DNA from 2 places in the Brachybacterium aquaticum genome. Region 2 is predicted to be linked to the other one. Evidence: predicted binding sites of a transcription regulator. Region 2 holds the regulator's gene; the other holds the start of a gene.

What was found. The regulator LexA, encoded in region 2, represses DNA repair genes until DNA is damaged. The targets are predictions, from matches to a motif close to TCGAACANNTGTTCGA.
Region 1: a site for LexA is predicted at 2,553-2,568, ahead of HNR70_RS05085 (HNH endonuclease signature motif containing protein). Genes of this name have one in related genera too.

The regions. Positions count from the first base shown of each region.
Region 1 is NZ_JACHLZ010000001.1:1,138,737-1,143,686, reverse strand. It holds gene HNR70_RS05095 (VOC family protein) at 1-173, shown strand, start outside; gene HNR70_RS05090 (GNAT family N-acetyltransferase) at 178-753, opposite strand; gene HNR70_RS05085 (HNH endonuclease signature motif containing protein) at 926-2,485, opposite strand; gene rsmD (16S rRNA (guanine(966)-N(2))-methyltransferase RsmD) at 2,879-3,487, opposite strand; gene HNR70_RS05075 (ATP-dependent DNA helicase RecG) at 3,489-4,950, opposite strand, start outside.
Region 2 is NZ_JACHLZ010000001.1:2,068,260-2,073,209, forward strand. It holds gene HNR70_RS09255 (HelD family protein) at 1-1,424, shown strand, start outside; gene nrdR (transcriptional regulator NrdR) at 1,677-2,171, opposite strand; gene HNR70_RS09265 (LysM peptidoglycan-binding domain-containing protein) at 2,200-2,592, opposite strand; gene lexA (transcriptional repressor LexA) at 2,786-3,484, shown strand; gene HNR70_RS09275 (ATP-dependent DNA helicase) at 3,578-4,950, opposite strand, start outside.

The sequences.
Region 1 (4,950 bases), 930 kb from region 2:
GGGCCAAGCAGTTCCACTTCGACCTGGCGGTCGAGGACCTCGAGGCCGTGGCGGAGCGCTGCGTCCAGCTCGGTGCGGAGCGGGTGGAGGAGCAGCCTGGCGAGACGTGGATCGTGCTGCGCGACCCGGCGGGGCATCCGTTCTGTCTGACGGACGCGGCGAACTGGGGCTGAGCGGTCAGCCGGACTGCTGGGCGCGGTGCTCGTTCGCGAGGATCGCATAGGTCATCCCGTCCAGCCATCGGCCGCTGCGGTGCAGGGACTCCTCGCGGAACACGCCCTCGAGGCGCAGGCCGATCTTCTCCATGACGCGGCGGGAGGCGAGGTTCTCGGCGAAGCAGGACGCCTCGACGCGATGCACGCCGAGCCCGTCGACCGCGATGTCGAGCAGGGCGGCAGCGAACTCGGTGCCCAGGCCCTGTCCCTGGGCGGACGGCGCGAGGACCCAGCCGAGCTCCGCCTTCTGGCCGGCGGCCTGCTCGCGCATGTCGGCCTGTGACCAGGCGTCCTGCCGCTCGAGCTTGCCCGTGACGACGATGCGCCCGCCCTGCAGGCCGACGACGCAGCTGTCGAGGGTGCGGTCCCACCACTGCTGGTGCTCCTCGAGGGTGGCACTGAGGGTGGTGGTCCACTCCTGCACCTCGGGAAGGCCGTACCAGGGCCACACCTGGGCGGCATCCTCGCTGCGGCCGCGGCGCAGCACGAGCCGGTCGGTGCGCAGGGGCCAGTCGAGCTCGTCGAGGGTGCGTGTCATGCCGTCAGCGTAGTGGGGTGCCGCGCGGTCAGAACGGCGGGGGTCCGTACCCGGGTGTCGGCGGGAGCGGTGGCGGGCCGGGGTCCTTGCCGGAATCGTCGGCGGCATCCTCGCCGGAGTCGTCGCCGGCATTCGTCCAGTACTCCGTCAGGTGCTCGCCCCAGCGCTGGGCCTAGAGCGCATCGGCGATCTCCTCCGGCGTCTCCTCGGCCACACCGAGGCGGAGCAGGGCGTCGAACTCGAGCTCGCAACGGTACTTCTCCCACATGTTCTCGAGCAGGTCGGAGAGCTCGCGGGTGACGAGGTCGCGGTTCAGCGGGACCTCGCACACCGCGGCGTCGCCAAGGCGCCAGCGCGTGAGGCCACTGTCCTCGTCGCGGTCGGGATCGAGGAGTCCGGCGGTCTTCATGCGGTGGTGGGAACGGCAGAGGCGGTGGAGGTTCTCCACGCTGGTCGGTCCGCCGCGGGAGGGGTTCTCGAGGTCGAACTCCTCGATGTGGTCGGCCTCGCCGATGGTCATGACGTTCCGGGTGCAGCCGGGGGCGGCGCAGACCGGGTCGATGACCCGCAGGTTCTCGGCCATCGCGGCCGACGGACGGTAGGTCTTCGACGTCCCGGGGAGGAACGCGCCGGTGATCGGGTCGGTGAGGACCCGCTCGAAGGCGGGGGCCTTGGCCACGAGGTCGCGGGCCATGGCGGCGGGGACGGGGATCGTGCCGTCGAGGGTGGCCGGGGCGTCCGTGAGGCCGAACAGCGACAGCGCCGGGACGACCAGGGAGATCCGGAAGGCGGGCTCGGGCACCTCGATGCTGCCGGTGTCCAGTGCGGAGCGGGTGGCGATGGCGTAGCGGAGCGCCTCGAGCGGCAGCTGCTTCCCCTGGCGTGCGGCCTCGCCGCCCTGGTCGAAGGGGATCGGTGCCCCGTTCGCGAGGGCGCGGCGCTGGGCGTCCTGGACGGCGCGGGCCGCGGCGTCCAGTCGTCGGCCGAGCGCGAGGATCTCCGGGATCGGGCCGCGGATGGTGAGGCAGGCCGTGCCGTCGCCATCGGGCGAGGCCTGGAAGAACACGGAGCGCTTCTCCTCGGCCGACCCCTCGACGGCCGCGCGCCCGAACCAGTTCAGCAGGTGGCGAAGCTCCCGGTAGAAGCGCTCGACGTCGATCGCCTCCAGCTGCCAGGCGGCGACGCGCTCGTCGACCTGGCGGCGCTGGTGGGAGGTGAGGCGCAGCGTGCTCCGCAGCAGCCACTCGAACCACTCCACCGGCAGCGCGCCCTCCTCCACACGGGCGAAGCAGGCGGGCAGATCCGTCACGGCGACGTGGGCATCGCGCAGGCGATCGTCACCGCGCGTGAGCTTCACCCGCAGACCGGCGGCCGCCGCGAGGGCGTGGAGCGCCTTCTCGTCCGACTCGTCCCCTTCGCACCAGAGCAGGGCGAGGTCCCGTATCTCGCCGACATAGAACGCGGCGTGCTCCTGCCGGCGGCGGCGGAAGATCCGCAGCACCGCCTCCGCCTCAGGGGTGCGCGGGGCGACATCGGCCCGCTCGACGAGGGACTGCGCGGTCAGCGGGGTCCGTGCGCGGACGACGGGGCGAGGCAGTTCGCCGGGGCGCTCGGGAGGGAGCTGTGCCGGGGCGCCGTGCTGGGCGGCGTCCGAGAGGTCGGGATCCGGCGTGTCCGCCCACGGGAAGAGCGTCTCGGCCGACTCATCGTGGTGCAGCTCCTCGTCACCCATGACGCTCCCCCTCTCGATCTCTCCAGCGTCTCCCCTGCGGCATCCCCTCGATGCCACTCCTCCATTTTAGAACACTCGCTCGGAACGATCCATACCCACCGCAACATTGCTCGAAAATGTGGATAACCCGGTCCGGTGGAGGAACGGTCAGGCGATATCCACACAGCATCCACGCAATGTGGATACCCGCAGGTCACTTGCGTGTATCAACAGACGACAAGGAAAAGATGTGTGCCACGACAGCACGGATGGCCACCTCAAAGAAATGTCGCCTTCACCTCGACAGAAAGGGCATCAACCTCACCGCACAGCCGCCCGACACATATTCATCCGACTTTTTCAAGGGGTACGCCGAAAATGTGGACAGTCCCTTCCGGAACACTCCTCGCGGGCTCACTCCCCGCCGTCGTCCACCAGCGGGCCGCCGTACTGCAGCACCGTCTCCCCGTACGCCTTCGTCCCGTCGTCGGCCCACCCTTCGGGCCACTCCAGCGGCCGGGTGCGGGAGGAGCGCTCGACGACCACCAGGGCGTCGTCGGCGAGCGCCGGGCGCAGGGTGACGAGCAGCTGCTCGAGCTCCTCGGTGGGCACGTCGTAGGGCGGGTCGAGGAACACGAGGGTCGCGCGCGCGGCGCCTCCGTCGGCCGACGTGCCCCCACCCGCCGACGCACCCAGCTGCGCCGCGACGACCCCGGCCTTCCCGGCGCGCACGTCGACCCTCCCGGCGAGCCCGAGCTCGGTCGCGGTGCGACGCAGCTGCTTCACGGTCGCGCCGTGCAGCTCCACGAGCAGAGCGTGCTCCGCGCCACGGGAGAGGGCCTCGAAGGCGAGGGCACCGGTGCCCGCGTAGAGGTCGAGGACCCGGGCGCCGTCGAGCGCGTCCCAGCCGGCGAGTCGGCTGAACAGCGCCTCGCGCACGCGGTCGGAGGTGGGGCGGGTGCCCTTGCCGGGCGGGCCGGGGATGGTGCGGCCGCCGAGGCTGCCGGAGATGATGCGCGGCATGTCAGCTCCTCTCCACGTCGGGGTCGGCGTCCCGCAGGCGCAGGGCGATGGCGCCGGCGAGCTGGGTGTGCTCTTCGAGATCGGGATCGCCCTTGACCACGGCGAAGGCGACCTCGCGGGCGGCCTCGATGAGGCGGCTGTCGCGCAGCAGGTCCAGGTGCTTCACGGTGGACTGCAGGCCCGACTGCTCCTCCCCCACCAGGTCACCGGCGCCGCGGCGGCGCAGGTCGAGCTCGGCGAGCAGGAACCCGTCGGACGTGTCGGCGATCGCCTGGAGGTGCGTGGAGTGGGCCTCGCCGGGCTCGGCGCTGGTGTCGAAGAATGCGATGCCGGGGTGCTCGCCGCGGCCCACGCGTCCGCGCAGCTGGTGGAGCTGGGAGACGCCGAAGCGCTCGGCGTCCAGCACGATCATCACCGAGGCGTTGGGGACGTCGACGCCCACCTCGATCACCGTGGTGGAGACGAGCACGTCGATCTCGCCGGCCGCCATCTCGGCCATGACCTCCTGCTTCTCCTCGGTGGTGAGGCGGCCGTGGAGCACGCCGATCCGGGCGCCGGCGAGCTCGGGGCGGGTGGCGAGTCGCTCGGCGGTCTGGGTGACGCCGCGGGCGGGGGCGAGGCCGGGGTCCGGCTTCTCGCGCCCGTACTCGTCCAGCTCCTTCGGGGCGGGGGCGTCGGCCTCCCCCTCGTCGATGCGGGCGCAGACGACGAAGACCTGACGGCCCGCGGCGATCTCCTCGCCGGCGCGCTGCCACATCCGCTCCTCCCAGCGGGCGAGGCGCTCGTGGACGACGAAGCTGGTCACGCCGCCGCGTCGGCCCGGGCTCTCGCGAAGGGTGAGCACGTCGAGGTCGCCCACGGTGGCGAGCGCCGCGGTGCGCGGGATGGGGGTGGCGGTCATGACCACGACGTGGGGGCTCATGCCGCCGGGGCCCTTGGCGCGCAGGCGGCGCCGGTGGTCCACGCCGAAGCGGTGCTGCTCGTCGATGACCACGAGCCCGAGGGAGGCGAACTCGACGCTCTCGGTGAGCAGGGCGTGGGTGCCGACCACGATCCCGGCCGCGCCGGAGGTGACGTCCAGCAGGGTCTCGCGGCGCGCGGTGGTGCGCTGGGAGCCGGTGAGGAGGCGGACGCGGGTCGCGTCGGGATGGCCGTCGAGGTGCCCGGCGCCGGCGAGGTCGCCGAGCAGGCCCACGATCGTGCGGTGGTGCTGCTCGGCGAGGACCTCGGTGGGGGCGAGCAGCACGGCCTGGTGGCCGGAGTCGACGGCGCGGAGCATGGCGCGCAGGGCGATGACGGTCTTGCCGGAGCCGACGTCGCCCTGGAGCAGGGCGCTGGTGGGGTGGCCGTTGCCGATGCGGGAGGCGAGCTGCTCGCCGATCTCGTGCTGCCCCTCGGTGAGGGTGAAGGGCAGCCGCTCGTCGAACAGCGGCTGCAGCGGACCCTCGGCGCGCAGCTCGGGC
Region 2 (4,950 bases):
ACGAGGACGACGTCGCGCGCGTCAAGGGCGACATCGCCATGGCGGACCTGCTCGCCAAGGCCGTCAAGCTGCGCCAGGTCGTCCCCGAGAAGGACGTGCGCCTGCGAATCGACGGCACCGACCTCGTGCTGACCCGGGACATGGTGCGCTCCGCCCGTCGCGAGGCGCGCGCCACCCACCGGCCCCACAACGCCGCCCGCACCGTGTTCGTCCGCGCGGCGATGGACCGCCTGGTCGACGCCTACGAGCGCGCGCTGAAGGCCGAGGGCCGCACCGTGGTCCCCGAGGACCGCCCCGACCTGCTCTCGGACCTGCGCCACGATCCCGAGGTGAGGCGGCAGCTGAACCTCGCCTGGCTCCCCTACACCCCGCAGGGCTTCCTGCGGATCCTGCTCTCCCGCCCGGACCGGCTGCGGGCCGCGGCACCGAGGGCCCTCGCCGACAGGGTGTCGCTGCTGGTGCGCCCGAAGGACGCCGAGTGGACCGTCGAGGACGTGCCGCTGCTGGACGAGATCGCCGAGCTGCTGGGCGAGGACTCCGCCCCGGCGGAGGCGAAGGCCAAGGACGACGCCGAGCGGCGCCGCGCCGACGTGGAGTACGCCCGCAAGGTCATCGAGAACATCGACACCTCCGGCATCGTCCGCGCCGAGGACCTCGCCGACCAGGTGAGCCGCATCCGCGACGGCCGCACCCTCGCCGAGCGCGCCTCCTCCGAGCGCTCCTGGACGTACGGCCACGTGGTGGTCGACGAGGCGCAGGAGCACTCCCCCATGAGCTGGCGCGCCCTGATGCGCCGCGCCCCCACGAAGTCCTTCACCGTGGTGGGCGACGTCGCCCAGACCTCCTCCGCCGGTGGCACCGACTCGTGGACCGCGGCGCTCTCCCCATACGTCCAGGACCGGCTCGAGGTCGAGCACCTCACCGTCAACTACCGCACCCCGGCACGGATCATGGACCGCGCGGTCGCGATGGCGCAGGCCCACTCCCTGCCCGTCACCGCGGTGAGCTCGGTGCGCGAAGGGGACGAGGACCCGCTGCTGGAGCGGACCGAGCCCGGTCAGCTCACGGCGCGCATCGCCGCGGCGGTCCGTGCCGTGCATGCGCGGATCCCCGGGCGCATCGCGGTGATCGCCGCGGCGGAGCGGCTCGAGGACCTCGCCGCCGCGCTGCGGGCCGACGGGGACCTGCCCCGGATCGGGACCGGGTCCGCGGGTGTGGACGACGAGATCGCGGTGATGACCGCGCAGGACGCCAAGGGCCTCGAGTTCGACACCGTGGTGATCGTCGAGCCGGCCGAGCTGATCGACGCCCATGGCGCGGGCGACCTCTACGTCGCCATGTCGCGCTCGACCCAGCACCTCGGGGTGGTCCATGCACGGGAGCTGCCGGCCGGCATGGCTCCGGAGGGTGCAGACGGCGCCTGAGCGCTGGGCTGCCGACCCCCGGACAGGCGATCCCCGGACCGCCGATCCTCTGACCAGCGATCCCCGGGTCGCCGCTCACCTGTCCCGGAACGAGGATCGGCGGCCGTGGCTTCCCCTCCACGACCGCCGATCAGACGCGCACCTCGTCGGTGCACGGAGGACATCTTAAGCACATCCGGGACCCGCTCCGCACCACGTCCGGGAATCCTGTGGACCCCGCCGCGCCGGGGGGCCGGGTGACAGGTGCGGCGCTCAGTCGGCGGCGCCGGCGGTCGCGGCCTGCACGTCCGCAGCGTCACCGATGCCCTCGGCGCGCAGCCGCGCGATGGCGGCCTCGAAGTCCTCGAGGGAGTCGAAGTCCTGGTAGACGCTCGCGAAGCGCAGGTACGCGACGAGGTCGAGCTCCTGGAGCGGCTGGAGGATCGCCAGACCGACCTGATGGGCGTCGATCTCGGCCTGACCGCTGGAGCGGATGTTCTCCTCGACCTTCTGCGCGAGCATCGCAAGCTGGTCGTCGCTGACGGGGCGGCCCTGGCAGGCCTTGCGCACGCCCGAGATGACCTTCGCGCGGCTGAAGGGCTCGCTCACGCCCGAGCGCTTGAGCACGGACAGGGAGGCGGTCTCCGAGGTGGAGAAGCGCCGGGAGCAGTTGGGGCACTGGCGTCGGCGCCGGATGGTCGCGCCGTCGTCGGACGTGCGCGAGTCGACGACGCGCGAATCGGGGTGGCGGCAGAACGGGCAGTGCATCCGCTCAGGGTACCGGCACCGCATGCGCTCAGCGGGCGGAGTTCCCCTCGGCAGGCAGCTCGATCTCGGTGCCGGCGGTGATCCGACCGGTGGGCAGGTGGTTGAGCGCGCGGACCTGCGCGACGTACTCCGAGTGGCTCACGCCCTCGGGGGCGTGCTCCTCGGCGTAGCCCCAGAGGGTGTCCCCGGGCTGGACGGTGACGACCGCGGGACGCTCCTCGGTGCCGGCGAGGGCGGCGGGGAGGTCCAGCACCAGCAGGGCGACGGCCGCGACGAGCAGGCCGAGCAGGAAGGCGACGACGGTCAGGAGGAGGCGACCGCGGCGGGTCGGCTCGAGTCGAACGTGCTCTCGAACCGCACGCGCGGGGCGCTGCTCGTCCTGCCGCGGGAAGGGAAGGACCGTGGCGGTATGGGTACGCATCTCCGAACTCCTGTTCGATCGAATTTCTGTGCGACTGTAGCCGTCGGGTCGTGCGACACGCAAGAGGAATCTCGAACACATGTTTGGCTTCCGTCCGGTGCCGCCCTAGTCTGGGGCCACGGACCTACTGAACCGCGAGGGTCCGACAGACGAAGCCAGGACCCCTCACGCCAGGACCTCAGGAGGCCGCACGATGACGACGAGCACCCCCAAGCCGACCCGGGCCCGCGGCGACGCGCCGGCCGATGCGCGCACCGAGGGGCTCACCCGCCGCCAGCGCCTGGTCCTGGAGACGATCAACGAGGCGGTCGCGGCGCGCGGATACCCGCCCACCATGCGGGAGATCGGTGATGCCGTGGGCCTGACCTCGTCCTCGTCGGTCGCCCACCAGCTGCAGACCCTCGAGCGCAAGGGCTTCCTGCGCCGCGATCCCAAGCGTCCGCGCGCCATGGAGGTCGTCATGCCGGATGCGGATGACGCCCCCGCCCCCGCCGCCCCGGAGTCGACCCTCACGCCGCACTCGGTGAACGTGCCTCTGGTGGGCCGGATCGCGGCCGGCATCCCCATCACGGCCGAGGAGCAGGTCGAGGACGTGTTCACCCTGCCCGAGCGGCTCGTCGGAGGCGGGGAGCTCTTCCTGCTGCAGGTGGTCGGCGACTCGATGATCGACGCCGCCATCTGCGACGGCGACTGGGTCGTGGTGCGCTCGCAGTCCACCGCGGAGAAGGGCGAGATCGTCGCCGCGATGATCGACGGCGAGGCGACGGTGAAGACCTTCGTCCAGCGCGACGACCACGTCTGGCTCATGCCCCACAACCCCGCCTTCGCCCCGATCCTCGGCGACCACGCCGAGATCCTCGGCAAGGTCGTGGCGGTGCTGCGCGCCGTCTGAGCGGTTCCAGCCCGCCGCGAGGCGGCGCAGTGCGCTCAGCTCGCCGCGAGGCGGGGCAGTGCGCTCAGCTCGCCGCGAGGCGGGGCAGCGCGCTCAGCTCGCCGCGAGGCGGCGTAGCGCGCCGAGGGCGACCTCGGGGTCGGAGGTCGGCCACAGCGGCGGCATCGACTCGCGCAGGAAGCTCCCGTACCGCGCGGTCGACAGTCGCGGGTCGAGCACCGCGACCATGCCGCGATCGGACTCGGTGCGGATAAGCCGCCCGGCACCCTGGGCGAGCAGCAGCGCGGCGTGCTGGGCCGAGACCGCCATGAACCCGTTGCCGCCGTGCGCACCGATGCGCTCCTGGCGCGCGGCGGTCAGAGGATCATCGGGACGGGGGAAGGGGATCCGGTCGATGGTGACCAGTCGCAGGGAGCGTCCGGCCACGTCCACGCCCTGCCACAGCGTGAGGGTCCCGAACAGGGAGGCGTCCTCGTGCTCGCGGAAGGTGCGCACCAGGTTCGCCATCGAGTCCTCGCCCTGCACGGCGATCGGCAGGTCCAGGCGGGCGCGCACGTGCTCCGCGGCGAGCTCCGCGCCGCGGCGCGAGGAGAACAGGCACAGCGCTCCCCCGCGCGAGGCCTCCACCAGGTCGGTGAGGTGGTCGAGCATCAGCGGGGAGGGCCCCTCGCGGCCCGGCTGAGGGAGGTGCCGGGCGGTGTAGAGGATGCCCTGGCGGCGATAGTCGAAGGGGCTGCCCACGTCGATCCCGGCCCACGCTCCGGAGTCCTCCGTGCGCGGCAGCGCGTCGGCGTCCATGCGCCCGGAGCGGGCGAGGCCCACCTCCCCCGCGGCGGGCTCGAAGCGGCCGCCGAGGGCGAGGGTGGCGGAGGTGAGCACGGCGGTGCGTTCCTCGAGGATGGCGCCGCGCATCGCGCCGGCGACGCTGAGCGGGGCGACCTGGAGGGAGACCCGCCCGGTGGCCTGGCCGCGGGAGACGGAGACGACGTCGTCCTCCCCCGGGTCGGTGAGGCGCTCGCAGACGTCGATGATCTCCTGCAGGTTCGCGCGGACGGTCTTGCGTGCCCCGGCGAGGGAGTCGTCGCCGGCGTCCTTCGCGTCGGAGTGGGCGGTGCGCGCCTCGACGCGCAGCTGCACGATCGCGTCGGCGAGCCGCTCCGGCAGGTCGCCGATGACACGGCCGTCGGGGGCGAGCTCGAGCGCCTCGCGCAGCTCCTCGGAGGCGTCCTCGAGCGCGGTGCCGGCGACCCCGAGCCCGCGCAGTTCGCGGACGGTGGCGCGCAGCAGGCCGGGGCTGAGCTGGTCGGTGACGGCGCTGGTGACGCGGGCGGTGAGGTCGTGGGCCTCGTCGAAGACGACCACGTCGTGGTCGGGGATGATGCCGTGCTTGTCGAAGGCGTCGATGGCGAGCAGGGCGTGGTTGGTGACCACGACGTCCACCTCGCGGGCGATCTCGCGGCTGCGCT